2 regions of the Streptomyces sp. NPDC020965 genome follow, and region 2 is predicted to be linked to the other one. Evidence: riboswitches for the same ligand, from Rfam matches in the RefSeq annotation. Region 2 holds a riboswitch; the other holds the start of a gene.
What was found. Region 2 has a riboswitch for glycine ahead of gcvT (glycine cleavage system aminomethyltransferase GcvT). Riboswitches for the same ligand answer to the same signal wherever they lie in the genome.
Positions count from the first base shown of each region.

Region 1: linked by a shared signal. The riboswitch ahead of gcvP (aminomethyl-transferring glycine dehydrogenase) and the one ahead of gcvT (glycine cleavage system aminomethyltransferase GcvT) in region 2 are both predicted to bind glycine.

Region 1 covers NZ_JBIRRE010000011.1:7,812-19,837, forward strand. The annotation lists gene ACH4S7_RS28960 (bifunctional nuclease family protein) at 1-154, shown strand, start outside; gene ACH4S7_RS28965 (MerR family transcriptional regulator) at 362-958, shown strand; gene ACH4S7_RS28970 (DNA polymerase IV) at 1,084-2,784, shown strand; gene ACH4S7_RS28975 (PRC-barrel domain-containing protein) at 2,679-3,077, opposite strand; glycine riboswitch at 3,192-3,288, shown strand; gene gcvP (aminomethyl-transferring glycine dehydrogenase) at 3,469-6,354, shown strand; gene ACH4S7_RS28985 (DUF5999 family protein) at 6,811-7,008, opposite strand; gene ACH4S7_RS28990 (hypothetical protein) at 7,302-7,889, opposite strand; gene ACH4S7_RS28995 (glutamate--cysteine ligase) at 8,368-9,882, shown strand; gene ACH4S7_RS29000 (CPBP family intramembrane glutamic endopeptidase) at 10,370-11,164, shown strand; gene ACH4S7_RS29005 (hypothetical protein) at 11,764-12,026, shown strand, end outside.
Region 2 covers NZ_JBIRRE010000005.1:342,971-354,996, forward strand. The annotation lists gene ACH4S7_RS17975 (lanthionine synthetase C family protein) at 1-1,073, shown strand, start outside; gene ACH4S7_RS17980 (thiopeptide-type bacteriocin biosynthesis protein) at 1,055-1,837, shown strand; gene ACH4S7_RS17985 (L-serine ammonia-lyase) at 2,470-3,837, opposite strand; gene glyA (serine hydroxymethyltransferase) at 4,031-5,290, opposite strand; gene gcvH (glycine cleavage system protein GcvH) at 5,332-5,709, opposite strand; gene gcvT (glycine cleavage system aminomethyltransferase GcvT) at 5,886-7,001, opposite strand; glycine riboswitch at 7,150-7,246, opposite strand; gene ACH4S7_RS18005 (AAA family ATPase) at 7,466-8,140, shown strand; gene ACH4S7_RS18010 (enhanced serine sensitivity protein SseB) at 8,372-9,193, shown strand; gene ACH4S7_RS18015 (enhanced serine sensitivity protein SseB C-terminal domain-containing protein) at 9,310-10,098, shown strand; gene ACH4S7_RS18020 (ABC transporter permease) at 11,009-12,013, shown strand.

The sequences.
Region 1 (12,026 bases), on a different contig from region 2:
CGCTCTGCGCACCGGTACGCCGATCTTCGGCAGTGACGGGGTGCTCGACGACGCGGGGATCGCCATCCCCGATGAGCAGGAGGACGAGGTGGAGAAGTTCCGGGAGTTCCTGGACCAGATCTCGCCGGAGGACTTCGGGACCAACAGCCAGTGACCGCTCCCGGCAGGGGTGTGTCGAGGGTGAAACCATTTCCCTTACCGAACGAGCGTTTCCACCCATTCGAGCACCCTTTCCCCGAATTGGGGCACGGGAAACCACTCTCAGGGTGATTATCACTCGGCGTGCCGAGTGTGGCGATCGTTGACGCACCCCTGGTGACTCCCTACCTTCGAGTGGGCAGGTCAAGGACGGAGGGTCGGCGTGAGAAGCAGCGGCGACGGTGCGGTGGGGGGCGCCCTCGGACGAAGTCTGGGGGAGAGCGGGCCGTATCCGCTCCAGAGCAGTGCGGACGAACCGTCCACGGAGACGGTCGGCTATCGGGGACCGACCGCCTGCGCGGCGGCCGGGATCACTTATCGACAGCTCGACTACTGGGCCCGTACCGGCCTGGTCGAGCCCAGCGTCAGGCCGGCGTACGGCTCCGGTGCCCAGCGGCTCTACAGCTTCCGTGACGTCGTGGTCCTCAAGATCGTCAAGCGTTTCCTGGACACCGGGGTGGCGCTGCAGAACATCCGCGCCGCCGTGCAGCATCTGCGGGCGCGCGGTTTCGCCGATCTGGAGCGCATGACGCTGATGAGCGACGGGGCGACGGTCTACGAGTGCTCCTCGCCCGACGAGGTCGTGAACCTGCTCCAGGGCGGCCACGGCGTCTTCGGGATCGCCGTCGGTGTGGTCTGGCGGGACGTGGAGACCGCGCTGTCGCAGTTGCACGGCGAGCGGGTCGACACCGGCGAGACGCTGATCGGCAACAATCCGACCGATGAGCTGGCCAGACGTCGGCGCGACCGGGCGGTCTGACGCGGTCCACCACCGTCCCCGGCGGTTCGGAGTCACCTCTGGTACGGGCGGACGCGGTCCGGGCCGTGGCGCCGCGGGGTCATCGGTCGGGGCGGTTGTCAGTGGCGTAGGGCAGCATCAGAGATGTGAGATCCGCGCCGACGATTCTGCATCTGGACATGGATGCGTTCTTCGCCGCCGCCGAGCAGGCGGCGAAGCCGAGCCTGCGCGGGAAACCGGTGGTGGTGGGCGGCCTCGGCCCGCGTGGCGTGGTCGCGACCTGTTCGTACGAGGCGAGGCGGTTCGGGATCCATTCGGCCATGCCCATGGCGCAGGCCCGGCGACTCGCTCCGAACGCCGCGTATCTCGTGCCGCGCTTCTCCTTCTACCGCTCGATCAGCGAGCAGGTGATGGAGCTGTTGCGGGGGCTGTCACCGCTGGTCGAGCCGTTGAGCCTGGACGAGGCTTTCGTGGATCTGGAGGCGGCGGGCGCCGCCGACGACTCGGCTTCGGCGCGGGCGGCGGGTGAGCTGCTGCGCGCGGACATCCTCGCCGTCACCGGGCTGACCGGATCGGTGGGGCTCGCCGGGTCGAAGATGCTCGCGAAGATCGGTTCCGAGCGGGCCAAGCCGGACGGTCTGGTGCTGATAGAGCCTGGTACGGAGCGTGAGCTGCTGGGCCCCCTGTCGGTGCGGACCCTGCCGGGGGTCGGGCCGGCGACCGGTGAGCACCTGCGGCGGGCGGGGATGACGATCTGCGCTGACCTGGTGGAGGCGGGCGAGGACGAGCTGGTGCGGCTGCTGGGCACCGCCCACGGGACCTCGCTGCACCGGATGGCGCTGGGCCACGACGACCGGCCGGTGGTGGCGGAGCGGGACACGAAGTCGGTGTCGGTGGAGGACACCTTCGACGTCGATCTGCACGACCGGGTCAGGATCCGGACCGAGGTGGAGCGGCTCGCCGAGCGGTGTGTGGGGCGGCTGCGGGAGTCCGGGCACTCGGGACGGACGATCGTCCTCAAGGTCCGGAGGTACGACTTCTCGACCCTGACCCGGTCGGAGACGCTGCGGGGGCCGACGGACGACGCCACGGTGGTACGGGAGGCGGCGGGGCGGCTGCTGGAGGCCGTGGACACCACGGGTGGAGTGCGGCTGCTGGGGGTGGGGGTGAGCGGACTGGCGGACTACACACAGGAGGATCTCTTCGCCCAGGCGGCACAGGCGGCCCAGGCCGCGGCGGAGACCGAGGCGGCGGAGGCTCAGGCGGCGGCTGCCCGATCGGCGGCTCAGCCGGCGGCCCGGACAGCGGCGACGATCGGTGGGGCGGTTCCGGTCGAATCCGGTGATTCGGTCGATTCAGGCGGGGGTGAGTCGGGTGTGGCGGCGCCGGAGGGCGCCGGGGGAGGGCCTGGCGATCAGCACGCGGGAGCCGCCGCTCCGGGAGGCCGGGGCGAGACGGAGCGGACCGACGGAGTCGGGCCCGCCGCCACCGCGCCCGCGTCCGCCCCGGCTGACCGGACGGGCGCCGGGGGCGAGCCCGGGGCGCCCGGTGGGCGGCGCTGGTCGGCCGGACACGATGTGCTCCATGCCACGCACGGACGGGGATGGGTCCAGGGCAGCGGTGTCGGCCGGGTCACCGTGCGCTTCGAGGAACCGGGCTCCCGGCCCGGCCGCGTACGCACCTTCCTGGTCGATGACCCCGATCTGGAGCCCTCGGCGCCGGTCCCCCTGGTGACCTCGGCTCACTCCTCGTCGCCGGCGACCCGGCCGAAGGAGCGGTCACCGGGGGCGGCGGCGCCCGGGGGCGGGGCGGGCGTCTCCGGGGCGGCGGAGAGCGCGAGACCGTAGTGGTGGTAGAGCTGCAGTTCCTGCTCGGGGGAGAGATGGCGGCCCACACCGAAGTCGGGCGCGTCCTTGATCAGCGAGCGCTCGTACGGGACCCGCAGGACGTCGTCGGCGAAGGTGCTGGGTTCGAGCGGGACGAAGGCGTCCCGGCTGAAGAGCCCGGTGCGCACCGCCGCCCATTCGGGTGCACCGGTGGCGTCGTCGAGGTACACCTCGTCCACCGTTCCGATCTTGGCCCCGTCGCGGTCGAACGCCTTGCGGCCGATCAGGCTGCGCGGATCGATATCGGTCTGCACGGTCCCTCCAAAAGGTCGCAACTGCTCTGTGATTCATACGAAAGGGCACATCGGTGGATTCGGCCACTTGAGCGATTGGCCGGAAGCCGCGCTGGTAGGCTGGCAAGCGGCTGCTGACCCCGTGCGGGAGAGTCCACCGAAAGGACAGCGGTGGCGCCGAAGGAGCAAATCCTCCCCGGAATCTCTCAGGCACCTGTACCGCACGGACGAGGTCACTCTGGAAAGCAGGGCGGGCGTTTGACGGCATCCGCTCTCACCGACGGTGAAAGCCGGAGCGTCGCACGCTGACGTTCCGGTGAAGCTCTCAGGTTGAGATGACAGAGGGGGAGGCCGTCCAGGGCATCCGCCGCGATGCCCCTCGCAGGTCGTGTCAGACCAGGAGGCCGCCTACATGACCGCCAACCGTATTCCGCTCTCCCAGCTGGAGCGGGGCATCCCCTTCGAGCAGCGCCACATCGGACCCGACGCCGAGGCCCAGGCCAAGATGCTCGCGCAGGTGGGATACGGCTCGCTGGACGAGCTGACCGCCGCCGCGGTCCCCGACGTGATCAAGAGCACCGAGGCGCTCGCGCTCCCCGACGCCCGCACCGAGGCGGAGGTGCTCGCCGAGCTGCGCTCCCTCGCGGACCGGAACACCGTGCTCGCGCCGATGATCGGCCTCGGCTACTACGGCACCTTCACCCCGCCGGTCATCCTGCGCAATGTCATGGAGAACCCGGCCTGGTACACCGCGTACACGCCCTACCAGCCGGAGATCTCCCAGGGCCGACTCGAAGCCCTGCTGAACTTCCAGACCATGGTGGCCGAACTGACCGGGCTACCCACCTCCGGCGCCTCCCTCCTCGACGAGGGCACGGCCGCCGCCGAGGCCATGTCGCTCGCCCGCCGCGTCGGCAAGGTCAAGGAAGGCGTCTTCCTGGTCGACGCCGAGGTGTTGCCCCAGACGGCCGCCGTGATCCGGACCCGTGCCGAACCGACCGGCGTCGAGGTCGTCACCGCTGACCTGAGCGACGGCATCCCCGAGGAGATCGCCGGGCGCGGTGTCTTCGGCGTGCTGCTCCAGTACCCGGGCGTCTCCGGTGCCGTACGCGACCTGAGGCCCGTCATCGAGCAGGCGCACGAGATCGGTGCCGTCGTCACCGTCGCCGCCGATCTGCTGGCGCTGACCCTGCTCACCTCGCCGGGCGAGCTGGGCGCGGACATCGCGGTCGGCACCACCCAGCGCTTCGGTGTGCCCATGGGCTTCGGCGGACCGCACGCCGGCTACATGGCCGTGCGCGAGAAGTTCGCCCGCAGCCTGCCCGGACGGCTCGTCGGCGTCTCCGTCGACGCGGACGGTGATCGGGCCTACCGCCTCGCGCTCCAGACGCGGGAGCAGCACATCCGCCGGGAGAAGGCCACCAGCAACATCTGTACCGCGCAGGTGCTGCTCGCCGTGATGGCCGGCATGTACGCCGTCTACCACGGTCCGGACGGTCTGCGGACGATAGCCCGACGCACCCACCGCTACGCCACCGTGCTCGCGGCGGGTCTGACGGCGGGCGGCGTCGAGGTCGTGCACGGCTCGTACTTCGACACCCTGACCGTACGGGTCCCGGGCCGGGCCGCCGAGGTGGCCGCGGCCGCCCGCGCGGGCGGGGTCAATCTGCACCTGGTCGACGCGGACCGGCTCTCCGTCGCCTGCGACGAGACCACCACCCGCGCCCAGGTGTCCGCCGTCTGGGCCGCCTTCGGCGTGACCGGCGACATCGAGGCGCTGGACGACACGGCCGAGGACACGCTGCCCGCCGCCCTGCTGCGGACGGACGACTACCTCACTCACCCGGTCTTCCACCAGCACCGCTCCGAGACGGCCATGCTGCGCTATCTGCGCCGACTCGCCGACCGCGACTACGCGCTCGACCGCGGCATGATCCCGCTCGGCTCCTGCACCATGAAGCTGAACGCGACCACCGAGATGGAGCCGGTCACCTGGCCGGAGTTCGGGCAGTTGCACCCCTTCGCCCCCATCGACCAGGCCGCCGGCTTCGTGACCCTCATCGAAGAGTTGGAGGAGCGTCTCGCCGAGGTCACCGGCTACGACAAGGTCTCCATCCAGCCCAACGCCGGTTCGCAGGGCGAACTCGCCGGTCTCCTCGCCGTTCGCGCGTACCACCGCGCCAACGGTGACGAGCGGCGTACGGTCTGCCTCATCCCGTCCTCGGCGCACGGCACGAACGCGGCCAGCGCGGTCATGGCGGGGATGCGGGTGGTCGTGGTGAAGACCGCCGGCGACGGCGAGGTCGACGTCGAGGACCTGCGGGCCAAGATCGAGCAGTACCGCGACGAGCTGTCGGTGCTGATGATCACCTACCCGTCCACACACGGTGTGTTCGAGGAGCACGTCGCCGACATCTGCGGCCAGGTCCATGCGGCCGGTGGCCAGGTGTATGTCGACGGCGCCAATCTGAACGCACTGGTGGGGCTCGCCAAGCCGGGTGAGTTCGGCGGCGATGTCTCGCACCTGAACCTGCACAAGACGTTCTGCATCCCGCACGGCGGTGGTGGCCCCGGGGTGGGCCCGGTCGGCGTGCGGGCGCACCTCGCGCCGTACCTGCCGAACCACCCGCTCCAGCCGACCGCCGGCCCGGAGACGGGTGTGGGACCGATCTCGGCCGCGCCCTGGGGCTCGGCGGGCATCCTGCCGATCTCCTGGGCGTACGTCCGGCTGATGGGCGGGGCGGGTCTCAAGCGCGCCACGCAGGTCGCCGTCCTCGCGGCCAACTACATCGCCAAGCGGCTGGAGCCGCACTACCCGGTCCTCTACACGGGCCCGGCCGGTCTGGTGGCCCACGAGTGCATCGTGGATCTGCGCCCGCTGGCGAAGTCGACCGGTGTCACCGTCGACGACATCGCCAAGCGGCTCATCGACTACGGCTTCCACTCGCCGACGATGTCCTTCCCGGTGGCCGGCACGCTGATGATCGAGCCGACAGAGAGCGAGGATCTGCACGAGATCGACCGCTTCTGCGCGGCGATGATCGCGATCCGCGGCGAGATCGAGAAGGTCGCGGTCGGTGAGTGGCCCGCCGAAGACAACCCGCTGCGGAACGCGCCGCACACGGCCGCCGCGCTGGGTGGGGAGTGGGAGCACGCCTACAGCCGCCACGACGCGGTCTTCCCGAGCGGTGTGAACCCGGCGTCGAAGTACTGGCCTCCGGTGCGCCGCATCGACGGTGCCTTCGGCGACCGCAATCTGGTCTGCTCCTGCCCGCCGCTGGACGAGTACGACGGCTGACCGGGCTCCCGGTCCGTGTGACCGCCGTCCGGGCTGATCGAGTCGGAGGCGTACGACGGTCAACGGACGGGCGGCACATATGTCGGGGCCGGTACGGAGAGCTTCTCCGGCCGGCCCCTCGTCGTATCCACCCGCCCATGTGGTCGTACTCCGTCGCTCCGTCCGCGCGGATGCCCTGACCTCGGGCGTTGTGGTGCGTCCCCCTGGTGGTCCGGTCCGCCTGGTGCGTCCTTGGTGGGCGCGTCCCCGGTGGCCGGTCTGTCCGATGTGTCGTGCGTCGCGCTGTGCCGTCGTCGTGGTCCGTCCGGCCCATGGCCCGCCGCGCTGGTGGAGTGCCGATGGGGTGTCGATGAGGATCGATGGAGTGCCGGACGCTGTGGTGCGGATGGTGCGGTGCTGCTCAGGAAGGCACGGCCTGGGAAGACACGGGCCCATGAAGGCGCGGCCTTCGGAGACCTATGCCGCCGTCAGATCCTGCAGCGGTCGGTGCGGAGCGATGATCTGTCCGTCCGGCAGCAGCTCACCGGTGTCCTCGAAGAGGAGGACGCCGTTGCACAGCAGGCTCCAGCCCTGCTCCGGGTGGTGCGCCACGAGACGCGCCGCGTCCCGGTCGGCTGAGTCGGATGTCGGGCAGGGTGGTTGGTGCTGGCACATGGGCGGGTTCTTTCGCTGTGATGTGATGACAGTCCTGCGGCTCGATGAGGTGTTCATGGCCGCCCCCCGTATCTCTCGGTCCAACCCCAGTGTTGCCCCACGGGCGTCAATCCGCAGGGATTTTGCGACAGCTCTTTCTTACTCGTTAAGGACGTGTCACCCGAGCGGACGGTTCAGCCCAACTACATTGTCCTTTTGGGTGGTTCGGGGTGGCCGAAATGGACTAGTCCGGATGAGCAGCAGTGCGCCCCGTGACCGTATGGCCACGGGGCGCCGGAAGTGCTCGCGGCAGGTCAGGCCGGTGAGCCGAGCAGTGGTTCGGGAGCGAGGCGCAGAGTCATCAGCGGCAGCAGGTCGGCGACCCGGTGCGGCCGATGGGCCGCGATACCGGGCGGGGCGGGAGCGAGCGGCACCAGGACATCGGTGGGCAGGGGGGCGCCGGACGACGCCTCGGCGTCCGTGTCACCGTGCAGCCAGAGGGTGAGCATGTAGAGCTCGGGAATGGAGAGCAGACGCGGCTGGAAGGGCGTGTTCATCGACGCCGCCTGTCGCAGCGCCCGTTCGGTCGAGCCGAGATAGGGGCCTTCGAAGAAGTGGGAGAACGTCCAGCCGTCCGGGGTCAGCAGCGTCTCGGCCGCCGCCACGAACCGGTCCTCCGAGCGGAGCAGGAAACGCCAGCCGGTGAGGTGGGTGCACGGGAGGGACGTACCCGGGGTGATCCGGTCGAGTACATGGACGGGCAGCGGTGATTCGGGGCTCACGGGTCCCTGGACGGACCTGAGGGCCGGGATGCGGTCTGCGCTGACGGCGGTCGGGGAACCGAGTGCGGCGAGAACGCTGAGCAGGGCGGGCGCGGGCGCCGGGAGGACATGCAGCGGCATGATGGGCCTCTCTTGGGAGACACGGTGGAGCGGGGGCAGGTGCGGACGGCGCTGTCAGCGGGCGGGGGCCTGGGGGGCCGATGGGCCACCGGGCGCCAACTCTCTGCCTCGTTTGCGGAGTTTATACGACACGTGTTCTGGCGGTGTTTCCGCTAGCATCCGTGCGCATTACCGACAAGGCGGCTTCAGGTCTTTCCCGGCGGGGGGATTGTGCCGGATTTCTGCCGGACGCACTGTCATGGCCTGGGCATTTCTCGGCGCGTCGGTCGTCCGAAACCTGTCTGTGTTTTTCACCATGCTCCCGACGGCGGTAGCTGCGTACTGCACTATGCCGCGCCGGGGTACCGCTCCACGACCCCTGTCACAGTACCGGCCGGGAAGCGTCCGCGCCGCGTTATGGATCAGTCAGTCTGGGCATTATCGTCCGTGACGCGAGCGACCGATGCTGCGTGGTGCCCACTAGAGGAGGGACCCTCCGATGGGGGAGAAGGTCGTGACAGGCGGATTCGCACTGTCCGATCGCCAACGGTACCGGCGAAAGCTTCAGCAGTGCCTGGCGGGACTGGGGCGACTGCTGGACGAGAAGAGGTTCGACCGGCCCAAGAACCTGATGGGTCTGGAGATCGAGCTGAATCTCGCGGGTGCGGACGGGATGCCCAGGATGATGAATGCGGAAGTGCTGGAGCGTATCGCGAGCCAAGATTTCCAGACCGAACTCGGAATGTTCAATCTGGAAGTAAACATTGTTCCACATCGGATCGACGGACGTGTTCTCGATCAGTTGGCGGAGGAGTTGCGGACCGGGCTCGGATATGCCCATCGAAAAGCCGACGAAGTGGGCGCCGGGATCGTGATGATCGGCATTCTGCCGACCCTCGCTCAGAGTGATCTGGTCTCCGCCAACCTCTCCGATGTCGATCGGTATGTGATGCTCAATGAGCAGATCATCGCCGCCCGCGGGGAGGACTTCACCCTCGATATCGACGGTGTGGAACGGCTGACCTGCACTTCCGCATCGATCGCGCCCGAAGCGGCCTGCACCTCCGTGCAATTGCATCTGCAAGTGACCCCCGCGCGCTTCGCGGACGTGTGGAACGCCGCCCAGGTGGTGGCCGCGGTGCAGATCGCGGTGGGTGCCAATGCGCCCTTCGTCTTCGGCCGGGAACTCTGGCGGGAGTCACGGCCGCCGCTGTTCCAGCAGGCCACCGACACCCGGCCGCCCGAGTTGCAGGCGCAGGGAGTGCGCCCGCGCACCTGGTTCGGCGAGCGCTGGGTGACCTCTGCGTACGACCTCTTCGAGGAGAACCTGCGCTACTTCCCCGCCCTGCTGCCGATCCTCGACGACGAGGAGGACCCGCTGCGGATCATCGACGACGGCGGCGTCCCCCGATTGCAGGAACTGGTGCTCCACAACGGCACGGTCTACCGCTGGAACCGGCCGGTCTACGGCGTCGCCGACGGGGTGCCCCACCTGCGGGTGGAGAACCGGGTCCTGCCGGCAGGGCCCACGGTCACCGATGTGATCGCCAACGCCGCCTTCTACTACGGGCTGGTCCGCGCGCTCGCCGACGAGTCCCGGCCGGTGTGGAAGAGGCTGCCCTTCGCGGCGGCGGCGGAAAACTTCGACACCGCGTGCCGGCTGGGCATCGACGCCGAACTCCTGTGGCCGCGCCCCGGCCGCGCGCCCGGGGTCACCCGGGTGCCGGCCGTGAAACTCGTACGGGACGAACTGCTGCCCCTGGCGGCGGCCGGGCTCGACGCCTGGAACGTGGAGCCCGCCGACCGGGACCGATACCTCGGGGTGATCGAGGAACGCTGCAAACGGCGGGTGAACGGCGCGTCCTGGCAGGCCGACACCTTCCACCGCGCGTTGGACGCCGGTCTCGACCGGACGGCGGCCCTCGCGGCGACGACCCGGCGGTACTGCGCCTTGATGCATGAGGGGGAGCCGGTGCACACCTGGCCGGTGGGATTCCCGGGGCCGGGTGGGTAACCGGACGCCCCCCCACACTCGGCTGCTCGGCTGCTCGGCTGCTCGGGTGGTCGGGTGGTCCGGCCTGTGCGGGCCTGAGCGGTCGTGTGCGTTCCGTCGCGGGCGCGGCTCACGGCAGGGGTGACGTACGCCCGGCCGGGTGTCCCTCCTGAGCCGTACGGGGCAAGCAGTCGCGATCCGTACGGGCCGGCCGGCCCGCTCCGTACCGCGCGGGCCGGCCTGGCGGCGTCGTCGCCGGAGCGCTGATGTCGACCTGCTTGCCGCCGTGCTGCCGGCATCGGGCAAGCTGGTGGGTCCCCTGCGGTGCCGCTCCTCCTTGAACGATGAACGATGAACAAGGATGAGAGCGAGTCATCGATGGCGCTCGTCCCTCCTCGGCGGTCGAGCGCGCTCCGCACGACCGCCTTCGGCTCGCGGGCGGAGGTGAGGACGGGCATGAGCCGGTACCAACGCAATGGGAGGTCGTGTGCGGGTGGAGGCAGGACGCATGGCTGATTCGCTGTCCCCCGAAGGACTCGGCGAGCGGTTGCCACCGAAGATCCTGCGGTCCGAGCTGCTCCTGGTGCTCGCCCTGTCGCTCGGGGCGAGCGGAGTGTCGGCGCTGATCAGCTTTGTCGGATCGTTGACGAAACCGGGTGGGTTGAAGGACCAGGCGGCCACGCTGAACGGGTCGTACGCGCCCGGACGGCCCTGGCTCGATCTCGCCTGGCAGCTCTTCGGCATCACGACGGCCCTGGTGCCGGTCCTGCTGGTCGCGCATCTGCTGACCCGTGAGGGGGCGGGCGGACTGCGGTCGATGGGACTCGACCGGCGGCGGCCCTGGCCCGACCTCGGGCGCGGCACGCTCGTCGCGGCGGGCATTGGCAGCGCCGGGCTGGCGTTCTACCTGGTGGCGCGGGCCACCGGGTTCAATCTGACGGTGGTGCCCGAGTCGCTGCCCGAGGTGTGGTGGAAGTTCCCCGTACTGATCCTCTCGGCGATCCAGAACTCGGTGGTCGAGGAAGTGATCGTGGTCGGGTATCTGCTCCGCAGGCTCGACCAGTTGGGGTGGACACCACTGGCCGCGTTGGCGGCCAGCTCGTTGCTACGCGGTTCGTACCACCTCTACCAGGGCATCGGCGGCTTCATCGGCAATATGGTGATGGGGGTCGTCTTCGTCCTGCTGTACCGGCGCTGGGGGCGGATCGGCCCGTTGGTGGTGGCGCACGCGCTGCTCGACATCGTGGCGTTCGTCGGGTACGCGCTGCTGGCCGGGAAGGTCGGGTGGCTGCCCACCCCGTGAGGCGCTGCTCCGATCGGGCGGTGTGCGCCCCCTGCTCCGATCGGCTCCCGTGCGGCGGGCGGGGACGGCCTTACGCTGACCGCACCGCGAGGAGGAGCCCGTCACCGCGAGGGGCCGCCCCCGTACCGCGACGAGCCGGCCCCGTACCGCCAAGGGACCGACCCGTACCGCGAGGACGCACCCGCGCGGCGATGTGCCGGCCCGCACGGCGATGACTGGAGAGCGCGTATGAGCCACGGCCTTGCCAGGACGGCCCGCACCGTCGTGTTCGCGGCCGTCGCCGTGCTGGTCGTGGCCTGCGGGTCGAACGCGGGACCTGACGACGGCGACGAGTCCCCCAGCCCGATGTCGCAGAGCCCCACATCGCCTTCGCCCTCACCTTCACGCCCGACTTCGCACACGCCGCTGACGACGCCGTCCGGCGATCCCTCCCGAGGGGGCGGTGAGCCGGTGCCGCCGCCCCCGCCGCCACCGTCGGCCGTCGGACCGTCCAAGAAGGAGGGCCCCGACATCACGCCGCCCGCGGAATCGCCCGGTCCACCTTGTGACCCGCCCGATTGCCCGACACCTCCCGGGGAGATTCCCGAGCCGGAAGCTCCGTGAGTGAGTCGGAGCCCCGTGCCGCGTGGTGGGCCCAGCGGAAGGACCGGGCCGATCCGGGGTCCCCGACAGCTCTGATCAACATCGTGGTCGCGCAGGCGTCGTTCATCGCGGCCCTGATGTTCTACGTCGGCGTGATCTACACGAGCGCCTACTACGGCCATTTCCACCTCTCCCCCTTCTTCCTCGGGTTCGGCTTCGCCGAATTCGTCCTGCAGAGCCTGCGGCTGATGACCTTCCCGGTCCTCGTGGGCGCCGTCGT
Region 2 (12,026 bases):
GCCTGGCACCCTGGAAGCACGCACACTGCTGGATCACCCAAGCAGTGGCCGGAGAGGTCAGCGCAGCCGATACCACCGGCCTCTTCCTCGGGGCGCCGGCCGTCGCCTTTCTCCTGAGCACCACGCCCCCGTCCGTCGAGCACCTCTACGCCGACGCGCGGGCCACCCTGCATCGGCACATCACGGAGCTCGCCCACCGCCGGACCGACGCCGCGCTCGAACGAATCCACCAGGGAGTCCCGGCCTCGTTCGGCGAGTACGACGTCTTCTACGGGCTCACGGGAATCAGCGCCTACCTCCTGCGCACCGAACCCGGGGGAGCGGCTCTGGAACGAGTCCTGGGCTACCTGGTCGCTCTGACCCGTCCGCTCGGCGAAGACCACCGTGGCCTCCCCGGCTGGTGGGTCGACCACGGCCCGAACCGCGAGCACTCCGCCGACTTCCCGGGCGGGCACGGCAACCTCGGCGTCGCCCACGGCATCACCGGCCCGCTGCTCCTCCTTGCCCATGCCCTCCGCCGGGGCGTCGCTGTCCCCGACCAGCCCGAAGCCATCCGTACGATCTGCGACCACCTCGACACCTGGCAGCAGCAGGGCGAAACGGGCCCCTGGTGGCCGGAGCACCTCACCCGCCACGACCTCGCCACCGGCCGCCCCCACCAACTGGGCCCCGCCCGCCCGAGCTGGTGCTACGGCACCACCGGCATCGCCCGCGCTGGCCAGCTCGCAGGCATCGCCTTGAACGACGCGAAACTTCAGGCTGTCCATGAAGACGCTTTCCACCGGACGCTGACCGACCCCACCCAGCTTGCGAGCATCACAGACAACGGTATCTGCCACGGATGGGCCGGCATCTACCAAACGGCTGTCCGTGTAGCCCACGACGCGCACGACCCCCGCCTCCGCACTCTGCCCGCTCTCCTCGGCACCGCCTTCCGGGATCGCGCGCACCCCGCCGGAGACAGGAACCCAGGCTTTCTGAACGGCGACGCGGGCACGGCGCTTGCCCTGACCACCCTTACCGCGCAGCAGACCCCGACCTCGGGATGGGACGCATGCCTTCTGATCGACTGACCCGGACCGACCCGTCCCAGGCCACGGAAGCCGTCCTAGACGTGCTGGCCGGAACCGAGCTCTCCGAGGCCGCCCGCAAAGCAGAGATGGACCCCTCCGACCTCACCGACGCGGTCGAGATCTTCCGGCACGCGGGGACCGAGGCCCTCCGGAGCAGCTCGGCCGACTCCGAGTGGTGGCAGGTGAACCTTCACTTCGCAGCGTGGAGGATGGCCGAGTTCCACTTCCTGGCCGTGATCATGCCGCTCCTGCGTGCCGCTGAGGCCGCAGGGGACATCGACGACCGCCACGACATCCCCCTCGGCCGCCGCGAACTGTCCGTCCTCCTCTGCACCATGATGATGCGCGCCGCCGGCCTCGAATGGTACGAACAGGCCGACGTCTGGCACCGCGTCATCACCGACGAACACCGCACCCCGGTCAACCCCATGTCCCCGGAGAAGCTCGAAGCCATCACCGAGGGCATCGGAACCCTCCTACGAGCCGACCATGACACCCTGCTGCGCCCCGGCGGGTCACTCGAACCCGTCAAGGAATGGGCCGCGGCCTTCGGAGAGACCGGCAGATCACTCGCCGAAGCCGTCCGACTCGGCACACTCGACCGGGGGCTGCGCCGGATCCTCAGCCTCCACGTGATCTTCCACTGGAACCGGATGGGACTGACCATGCACTCCCAGGGCGTCCTGGCGCTGACCGCCCGCACCGTGATCCTGGGCCATTCACAGGATTCATCCCGGCCTCGGAAGACCTCTTCCGGAGAGTGAGGTTGTCGCCGCCCGGAGCTGGCCGTGAGGGCTCACGGAGGATGCGGTGAGGGCTTACTGAACACTCACTGAGGGCTCAGTGAGCCCTCACGGAGCAATCAGTGATCCCTCCGTGAATCACAAAACCGCAGGTCAAGTGGCCCTCAATGAGCCCTCGCGGATTACTCACGGAGCCCTCAGTGAGTACTCCGTGAGGGCTCATGGTCCGGATCTAGGATCTAGGACCTAGGATCCTGGATCTAGGAACTACTGCTGCGGGGCGCGAGCGCCCCCACGTCTGCCCACCGTCTGGTTCCCTGCTCAGGGAGACGGCCAAGGCTCCTGGACGAACGCTGAAACGGATTGGACTGGCCGGACTTCTCGGCTATCGTCCCTGGTCGCTGACCTAGTCCACCCGCGCCGACCATGTCCGCCGCCTACGCCGAGGAACTGCGATATTCGCCCACGACGCTCCGCTCATCGACGGCCTCGCCTACATTTCCACCATCCGCGCCGTTGACCGTCAGACCATACCAGCAGGGCACCCAACTTGTCGTTGTTGATCACCAGCATCACTGGACTTTCCGTCGTGTAAGCAGCGAAGGCCCTGACAGCGCTGAAAGACACAAAGACGCTGTTCAGGGCCTATTCCATCAGCACTCGATGATGTTCACCGCGAGCCCGCCCCGCGCCGTCTCCTTGTACTTGACCGACATGTCCGCGCCGGTTTCCTTCATCGTCTTGATGACCTTGTCGAGCGACACCTTGTGGCTGCCGTCGCCCCGCATCGCCATCTTCGCCGCCGTCACGGCCTTCACCGCTGCCATGCCGTTGCGCTCGATGCAGGGGATCTGGACCAGGCCGCCGACCGGGTCGCAGGTCAGGCCCAGGTTGTGTTCCATACCGATCTCGGCCGCGTTCTCGACCTGCTCCGGGCTGCCGCCCAGCACCTCGGCCAGAGCGCCCGCCGCCATGGAGCAGGCCGAGCCGACCTCGCCCTGGCAGCCGACCTCGGCGCCCGAGATGGAGGCGTTCTCCTTGAAGAGCATGCCGATCGCGCCGGCCGCGAGGAGGAAGCGGACCACGCCGTCCTCGTCCGCGCCGGGGACGAAGTTCATGTAGTAGTGCAGTACGGCGGGGATGATGCCCGCCGCGCCGTTGGTGGGGGCGGTGACGACGCGACCGCCCGCGGCGTTCTCCTCGTTCACCGCCATCGCGTAGAGGGTGATCCACTCCATCGCGTGGGCCAGCGGGTCGCCCTCGGCCCGGAGCTGGCGGGCGGAGTGGGCGGCGCGGCGGCGGACCTTCAGGCCGCCGGGGAGGATGCCCTCGCGGGCCATTCCGCGCGAGACGCAGGACTGCATCACGCTCCAGATCTCCAGCAGGCCCTCGCGGATCTCCTTCTCGGTGCGCCACGCCTTCTCGTTCTCCAGCATCAGGCCGGAGATGGAGATGCCGGTCTCCCGGGTGAGCCGGAGCAGTTCGTCGCCGGTGCGGAAGGGGTACTTCAGCACGGTGTCGTCGAGCTTGATCCGGTCCTCGCCGACGGCGTCCTCGTCCACGACGAAACCGCCGCCGACCGAGTAGTACGTCTTCTCCAGGACGGTGCCGCCGTCGATGTCGTAGGCGAAGATCGTCATTCCGTTGGCGTGGTACGGGAGCGTCTTGCGGCGGTGCAGGATCAGGTCGTTGTCGAAATCGAAGTCGATCTCGTGCGCCCCGAGGACGGAGAGCTTCCCCGAGGTCTTGATCTGCTCCACCTGCTCGTCGGCCGTCTCCACGTCCACCGTGCGCGGGGAACTGCCCGCCAGGCCGAGCAGGACGGCCTTGGGGGTGCCGTGGCCGTGGCCGGTGGCTCCGAGCGAGCCGTACAGCTCCGCGCGGACCGACGCGGTGTGGGCCAGCAGACCCTCGTTCTTCAGTCGGCGCGCGAAGAGGCGGGCGGCGCGCATGGGGCCGACCGTGTGGGAGCTGGACGGGCCGATACCGACCGAGAACAGGTCGAAGACCGAGATGGCCACGGGGAGACTCCTCAAAGCTGTGGAAGACGACGTTGTCCGCCGGGGGTGGTGCGTGAGTGCGGGACGCGCGGAGTGAGAAAGGGAGACACGGGGGACGGGGGAGGACGGTGGGGGCATGGGTGGGGGCACCGCGCGCACTCTCCAGTGTGCGCGGTGCCCCGAGAATTCGTACGGGCGTACGCGTACGAAAGTTCTACAGACCCGGGTAGAGCGGGTGCTTCGCGGCCAGGTCGGACACCCGCGCCCGCAGGGCGTCCGCGTCGTACGACGGCTTCAGCGTCTCGGCGATGATGTCCGCCACCTCGCGGAAGTCGGCGTCCTGGAAGCCACGGGTGGCCAGCGCCGGGGTGCCGATCCGCAGCCCCGAGGTCACCATCGGCGGCCGGGGGTCGTTCGGGATGGCGTTGCGGTTGACCGTGATGCCGACCTCGTGGAGTCGGTCCTCGGCCTGCTGGCCGTTCAGCTCGGAGTTCCGCAGGTCCACCAGGACAAGGTGGACGTCCGTGCCGCCGGACAGGACCGAGACGCCGTGCTCGGTGACGTCGGCCTGGATCAGGCGCTCCGCCAGGATGCGCGCGCCGTCCAGGGTGCGCTGCTGGCGCTCCTTGAAGTCTTCGGTGGCTGCGACCTTGAAGGAGACCGCCTTCGCGGCGATCACATGCTCCAGCGGACCGCCCTGCTGGCCCGGGAAGACCGCCGAGTTGATCTTCTTGGCCAGCTCCTGGGTGGAGAGGATCACTCCACCGCGCGGGCCGCCCAGGGTCTTGTGCGTCGTGGTGGTGACCACATGCGCGTGCGGCACCGGGTTGGGGTGCAGCCCGGCCGCGACCAGGCCGGCGAAGTGGGCCATGTCGACCATCAGATAGGCGCCGACCTCGTCCGCGATCCGGCGGAAGGCCGCGAAGTCCAACTGGCGCGGGTACGCGGACCAGCCGGCCACGATCAGCTTCGGCCGGGACTCCTTGGCGAGCTTCTCGACCTCGGCCATGTCCACCTGGCCGGTGGCGTTGTCCACGTGGTACGCGACCACGTTGTACAGCTTGCCGGAGAAGTTGATCTTCATGCCGTGGGTGAGGTGCCCGCCGTGCGCGAGGTTCAGACCCATGATCGTGTCGCCCGGCTTCAGCAGCGCGAACATCGCCGCCGCGTTCGCCTGGGCACCCGAGTGGGGCTGCACATTGGCGTGCTCGGCGCCGAAGAGCGCCTTGACCCGGTCGATCGCGATCTGCTCGACGACGTCGACGTGCTCGCAGCCACCGTAGTAGCGGCGGCCGGGGTAGCCCTCGGCGTACTTGTTGGTGAGGACCGAGCCCTGGGCCTCCATGACCGCGACCGGAGCGAAGTTCTCCGAGGCGATCATTTCGAGGGTGGACTGCTGACGGTGGAGCTCGGCGTCGACGGCGGCGGCGACATCCGGGTCCAGCTCATGGAGAGGGGTGTTGAGAAGCGACATCTCGGGTCCCTGTCGTGGTCGTGGTCAGTGGCCGGCGCGGGTCAGTTGCCGGCGAATTGGGTGTACTCGTCGGCGGTGAGCAGGTCCTCCGGCTCGCCGTCGATCCGCACCTTGAAGAGCCAGCCACCCTCGAAGGGGGCCGTGTTCACCAGCGAGGGGTCGTTCACCACGTCCTCGTTGAATTCCGTGACCTCACCCGAGACGGGGGAGTACAGATCGCTGACGGACTTGGTCGACTCCAGCTCGCCGCAGGTCTCGCCCGCGGTCACCGTGGAGCCCACCTCGGGGAGCTGGGCGTAGACGACATCTCCGAGCGCGTTGGCCGCAAACTCCGTGATGCCGATCGTCGACACGCCGTTCTCGGCGGTCGACAGCCACTCGTGCTCCTTGCTGTAGCGGAGCTGCTGGGGGTTGCTCATGACCTGAATTCTCCTGTACGCGGGACGTGCGGATGAACGGGCGGGGGGTGGGGGTGTCGCGGAGTGCCGAGGATCACGCCGGGGGCGCGTCCGCGGTACGCCGTACGGCACATCGGCCGGGCGGCACGGCTCCGGAGGATGTGGCGCGCGTCACTTCCGGCGGGTGCGGGCGCGGGTCACTTCTGGCGCTTGTAGAACGGCAGCGCCACGACCTCGTACGGCTCGTGCGCGCCCCGGATGTCCACGGCGACGCCCTCGGTGCCGGGGGCGGCGTGTGCCGCGTCCACGTAGGCGATGGCGATCGGCTTGCCCAGGGTGGGGGAGGGGGCGCCGGAGGTGACCTCGCCGATGACCTTGCCGGCGGCGACGACCGGGTAACCGGCGCGGGGGACCCGACGGCCCTCGGCGATCAGTCCGACCAGCTTGCGCGGCGGGGCGGCCGCGGCGCGTTCGGCGGCGGCGGTCAGGGCCGCGCGCCCGACGAAGTCGCCGGCCTTCTCGAACTTGACCACCCTGCCCAGGCCCGCGTCGAACGGCGTGAGCGCGGTGGTCAGCTCGTGCCCGTACAGCGGCATCCCCGCCTCCAGGCGCAGGGTGTCGCGGCAGGAGAGCCCGCAGGGGACCAGGCCGACGCCCTCGCCCGCCGCGGTGAGCGCCCGCCACAGCTCCTCGGCGTGCTGGGGCGCCACGAACAGCTCGAAGCCGTCCTCGCCGGTGTAGCCGGTACGGGCGATCAGCGCGGGGACCCCGGCGACCGTGCCCGGCAGGCCCGCGTAGTACTTCAGCCCGTCCAGGTCCGCGTCGGTGACGGACTTCAGGATGCCGGGGGACTCCGGACCCTGGACGGCGATCAGCGCGTAGGCGTCCCGGTCGTCCCGGACCTCGGCGTCGAACCCGGTCGCCCGCTCGACCAGCGCGTCCAGCACGATCTGGGCGTTTCCGGCGTTGGCGACGACCATGTACTCGGTCTCGCCGAGGCGGTAGACGATCAGGTCGTCCAGGATGCCGCCGTCCTCGCGGCAGATCATCGTGTAGCGGGCGCGCCCCTCGCCGACCGAGCCGATGTTGCCCACCAGCGCGTGGTCCAGCAGGGCGGCGGCCCCGGGTCCGGTGACGGTGATCTCGCCCATGTGCGAGAGGTCGAAGAGCCCGGCCCGGGTGCGGACGGCGTTGTGCTCGTCGCGCTCGCTCCCGTACCGCAGCGGCATGTCCCAGCCGGCGAAGTCGGTCATGGTCGCGCCCAGCGAACGATGCAGGGCATCGAGGGCGGTGTGACGCGGGGCGGTGCTCATAGATGTGGCTCCCAGGGCAGGCCGACGAGGACGATCCTCCCCATCTGTCATCGGAACCTGAGAGGTTCGTCGCGACCACGCGGACAGGTGGTCGTGACTTGCACCTTGGGTGGAGCCGCTCGACAGCGGCCCGCTTTTCAGATCTGCCTCATCGCACGCGGTACGGGGCCTGAGAGATTCAAGGGAGGAACTTGCTCCTTCGGCGCCCGGCACCTGGGTGCCCGGGACTCTCCCGCGTGGATTCAAGCGGCCTGTATGCAGTTTTCGGGCACATCATTGCACGCCTCGCGGCCCGGTGGGGGGTGTGGTGGCGATCGTTCCGATCGGGCCCGCGATCGGGCGGCCAGGAGGGGGCGCCACGCCGCTACATGACGCGCCTCAGCAGCAAATCGGTTGTGTCCCATTACCATTTCTTTACGCTTCATGGGCAAGTGTGTGGGTGACCTGACATGGGGGAGGGTGTGATGACGTTGCAGCACTCCGGTGCCTACGCCACGACCACGGGGGTGCCCGCGCCACCACGGGCACCCGTCCGGGAACTGCTGGGGGAGCCCGCGCCCGTCCTGCGGGACCTGCGGGGGCGCGGGGGGCGCGGCACGCGGTCCCTGATGTTCGGAGCGGGTGATGTGGTGGTGGTCTCCGGACTGCCGGGCAGCGGGAAGTCCACCCTGATCCGGCGCGCGGCGAGCGGCTGCCGCATCGACTCGCAGGACACCCGGGACCGCTGGGACGCGAAGACGCCGCGATTCCTGCCGTACGCCGCCTACCGTCCCTTTGTGCGATTCGCGCACTACGCCGGGTTGCGGCGGGCCCTGCGCTCCGGCGAGAGCGTCGTGGTGCACGACTGCGGCACCCAGACATGGGTGCGCCGCTGGCTGGCCCGGCACGCGCGGCGCCGGGGCGTCGCGCTCCATCTGGTGCTCCTCGACGTCCCGCCGAAGGTGGCGCGGCAGGGACAGCGCGAGCGCGGCCGGGGAGTCTCCGGGTACGCCTTCGCCCGGCACCGGCGCGCGGTGGGCCGGCTGATCGCCGACGCCTGCGCCGGCCGGTTGCCGCGCGGGTGCACTTCGGCGGTGCTGCTGGACCGTGACGCGGCGACGCTGCTGCGGCGGGTGGGCTTCGAGACCCGGGCGCGCTGAGCCGCCCCCCGTCCCCGCTCCCGCCGCCTCCTCCCGCGTGCTCCTCCGGCCTCCTCCCGCGTGCTCCTCCGGCCTCCTCCCGCGCCCTCCTCCCGCGCCTGCTCCTTGTGGCGGCCCGCCGCACACCCCGGCCGGGGCGGGCGGCGGGCCGCCACGCCCTCCGACGGCACTAAAGTCGGGGGCGTAGCTGTAGGGACAGCCGGCTGGGGAGCCGGGGGAGAGGGCCGGCGCATGACCATTCCGGAGCAAGCACTTCCGCATCCGTCCGGCGGCGGCGACTGGCCCGCCAACGAACTCGAAGAGGTGCTCGCCGCCTCGATCGGCACCCCCGCCGCCGGGGGGCGGCTCATCGAGGTGCTCGGCCGCAGCCGCCTCTGGGTGCCGCTGCCCAACGGCGGTTCCCCCGAGAGCCGCGAACTGGATCTCCCCACCCTGGAGATCGACGGCGGCGCGTACGTCCCCGTCTTCAGCTCCGAGCGGCAGTTCCTGGCCTGCGTCGGCGGCCATATGCCCTTCACCGTCGCGCCCGCCCGCGAGTTCGCCCGCGGCCTCCAGCCCCAGCTCGGTATCGCCGTGAACCCCGGCGGCACGGTCGGCGCCCCGCTGCCGCCCACCGCCGTCGCCGAGCTGTGCCGGGCCGGCCGCACCCCGCTCGACGGCGCCGACAGCGGCGGCCGGGTGCGGCTGTTCGAACCGGACTGGCAGGAGGACCCGCTGGACTTCCTCACCGCCGCGGCCGAGGAGTTCCGGGTGACCGGCGCCGTCCTCACCGCACGCCGGGCGCTCGCCTCCGTCGAGGGCGATCCACCGGCCCTCTTCATCGGCGTCCAGCTCGCGACCACGCACGCCCAGACGATCCAGCCGGACCCGCTGTCCCACGCGCCCCAGGGCACCGACATCCGCACCGCCCCGCTGGACGCCCTCGGCCGGGCCCTCGGCCGGGCCCCGGTCGGCTGGCCCGTCAACCTCGTACTCCTGGACGTGGCCCAGGACCCGGTCACCGACTGGATCCTGAACCGGGTGCGCCCCTTCTACCAGCGGGATCACGGATAGCGCTCGCCGCCGTCAAGTCGGCGTCAGGGGCGCCGATTAAGCTGGTTCCACGGTCTGACCTCCCACCTGCTGGAGGTTGTGGGGAATCGCGAGTCGAAAGAGGGGCGGGAACCAGGGTGAGCGCGTCAGGCACCGCGGCGGCCGGGCACGTCGAGCACATGCTGCGCCAGGTGACCCCCGGGCGCTATGACGCGTACGAGGCGTTGCTGAAGGCGCTCGCCGACCCGGCACACGGCCAGGTCTGGATGCTGCTCTGGCACGGCGGCCCCGGTTCCCCCGACGCGCAGTACGGGAACATGGAGATCGACGGCGTCGGCTACGCCCCCTGTGTCACCTCCGCGCAGGAGCTGGCCGTCTCCGGCTGGAACCGGGGCCATGAGGTCGTCGGCGGGCTCGACATCGCCCGCGCCCTCTACCCCGACCGCTGGGGGATCTGGCTCAACCCGCACGCCCCCGGCGGCGGGGTCGGCATCCCCTGGCCCGATCTGCGGCGGATCGCCACCGGACTCGACCGGATGCCGGCCGGACCGCTGCGGCTCTCCGAACCCGCCATCGAGATCCCGCAGTTCTACGCCGTGCTCTCGCGCAACGCCCACCACACCGCGCCGATCCGCTCGCTGCGCCGCGCCTGGGTGCAGCCCGCGCTCGGCGCCCCGTATCTCGTCATCGGGCTCGACCTGTACGACACCGGCCGGCAGTCGGTGGACGCGGTCCGGGCGATGATGCAGCAGTCGATCGCGGCGGTCCCGGAGGGGCTGCCGGTCTCGACGGTCGCGATGTCCGACGAGTACGACCCGGTGACGATGTGGCTGCGGGCCAACGCCCGCCCGTTCTACGACCGGGAGGCCCATGCGCCTCCGGGCGCGGCAGGTGGTTACGGCTACCCCCCGGCCCCCGGCCACTGACCCGGTCGCCCCCCTGCCCCACCGGCCCGGTCCCCTGACGCGGTCGCCACCCCCGTCACCCTGACCCGTTCACCCGGACCCGGTCTCTGCCCCGGCCACCCCGGCCCGGTCGCCGACCCGCCCGCGCGACCTGCCCCGGGACCCGCTCCGCGATCTCCGCGTCCTTCTCCGGCCGCGCCCCGCACCCCAGGGTTGGTTTTCGGCCGCCCAGCGCCCCCGCCGCCCCCGCCGTGCACCGGCCGGCCGCGCCCCCGACACCTCGTGCGGACCTGACGAGGGGCCTCGCCTCCCCCGTACGCCCCGCGCGTCCAGGACCGCCGCCGCTCCGCTCCGCGGCGCCGTCACGATCCCTGCGGGCACTCGGCCGGGGAGTGATTCCGCGTCCCCCGAACCGTCCGGCCGGGAGGTCTCCCGCCGTCGCGAACGCGGTCGGGGGCGTGCGCCCGCGCATCGCTATTTCGCTCACCGCTTCGCATATCGGAATAGCGCCCTTTTTGCCGCGCTCGGTGTTCTGGTGCCTCCGTTCCTTTTCTCCCTCAATTCACGTAGTTGGGCCGCTCGGCGGCCCGGATATTTCCGGCCACATACCGGTCCGTATAGCGGGAACTGTCTCAACTATCTTCCGATATGGGGCAGATGGCGTCCCGCTCAGTCACGGGCATCGTCCGGATAACGGAATCCCTCTACACGCATCACGTTTGGGCAACCATTCCCGATGAGGGCTGGCGGGTGATCGCGCGACCGTTGAAGACTCCCGGTCAGCAAGGGGGATTAACCCCCGGGTACGGCGCGCTTCACCGGTACTTCTCGTATCAAACGCATCAGGCGCACCAGTTGTTGTTGTGAACGAAGCCGCTCCCGGCGGCGGGTACGGGCCGATCGCCTTCGGCCGAGAGGGGTCCCCACCACGATGACGGCACCATTGCACGACACCAGCGCGGACGCGGAGAAGACCGCGCCCGCCGATGTCGCGGGCCCCGCGGTCAGGAAGTCGGTCGAAGGGCGCTCGCTGCGGCAGATCGCCTGGAGCCGTCTCAAGCGGGACAAGCTCGCGCTCGCCGGAGGCATCGTTGTCATCCTCCTGGTGCTCGTCGCGATCTTCGCGCCGCTGATCGTGAGCCTGTTCGGCCACCCGCCCAACCAGTTCCACCAGGACAAGATCGACCCGCTCTTCGGCACGCCCACCGGGTCCTTCGGCGGCATCAGCTCCGAGCACCTCCTCGGTGTGGAACCGGGCAACGGCCGCGACGTCTTCAGCCGGATCGTCTACGGGGCGCGGATCTCGCTCCTGGTGGCCTTCCTCGCCGCCATGGTCGCCGTCCTCCTCGGTACCGTGCTCGGCATCGTCGCCGGCTACTTCGGCGGCTGGGTCGACTCGGTCATCAGCCGGGTGATGGACATGCTGCTGGCCTTCCCGCAGCTCCTCTTCATCATCTCGCTGGTCTCGGTCCTCCCCAACGATCTGCTCGGCATGACCGGCAGCAGCGTCCGCATCGCCATCCTGGTCGCCGTGATCGGCTTCTTCGGCTGGCCGTACGTGGGGCGCATCGTCCGCGGCCAGACCCTCTCGCTGCGCGAGAAGGAGTACGTCGAGGCCGCCCGCAGCCTGGGCGCCGGCCAGCGGTACGTGCTGTTCAAGGAGCTGCTGCCCAACCTGGTCGCCCCGATCACCGTCTACGCCACGCTGATGATCCCCACCAACATCCTCACCGAGGCCGCGCTCAGCTTCCTCGGCGCGGGCGTGAAACCGCCGACCGCTTCGTGGGGGCAGATGCTCTCCACGGCGGTGGACACCTACCAGTCCGATCCGACCTTCATGGTCGTCCCCGGCCTGGCGATCTTCGTGACGGTACTGGCCTTCAACCTCTTCGGCGACGGCGTGCGCGACGCGCTCGATCCCAAGGGCACCCGTTGATCCAACTGAACGC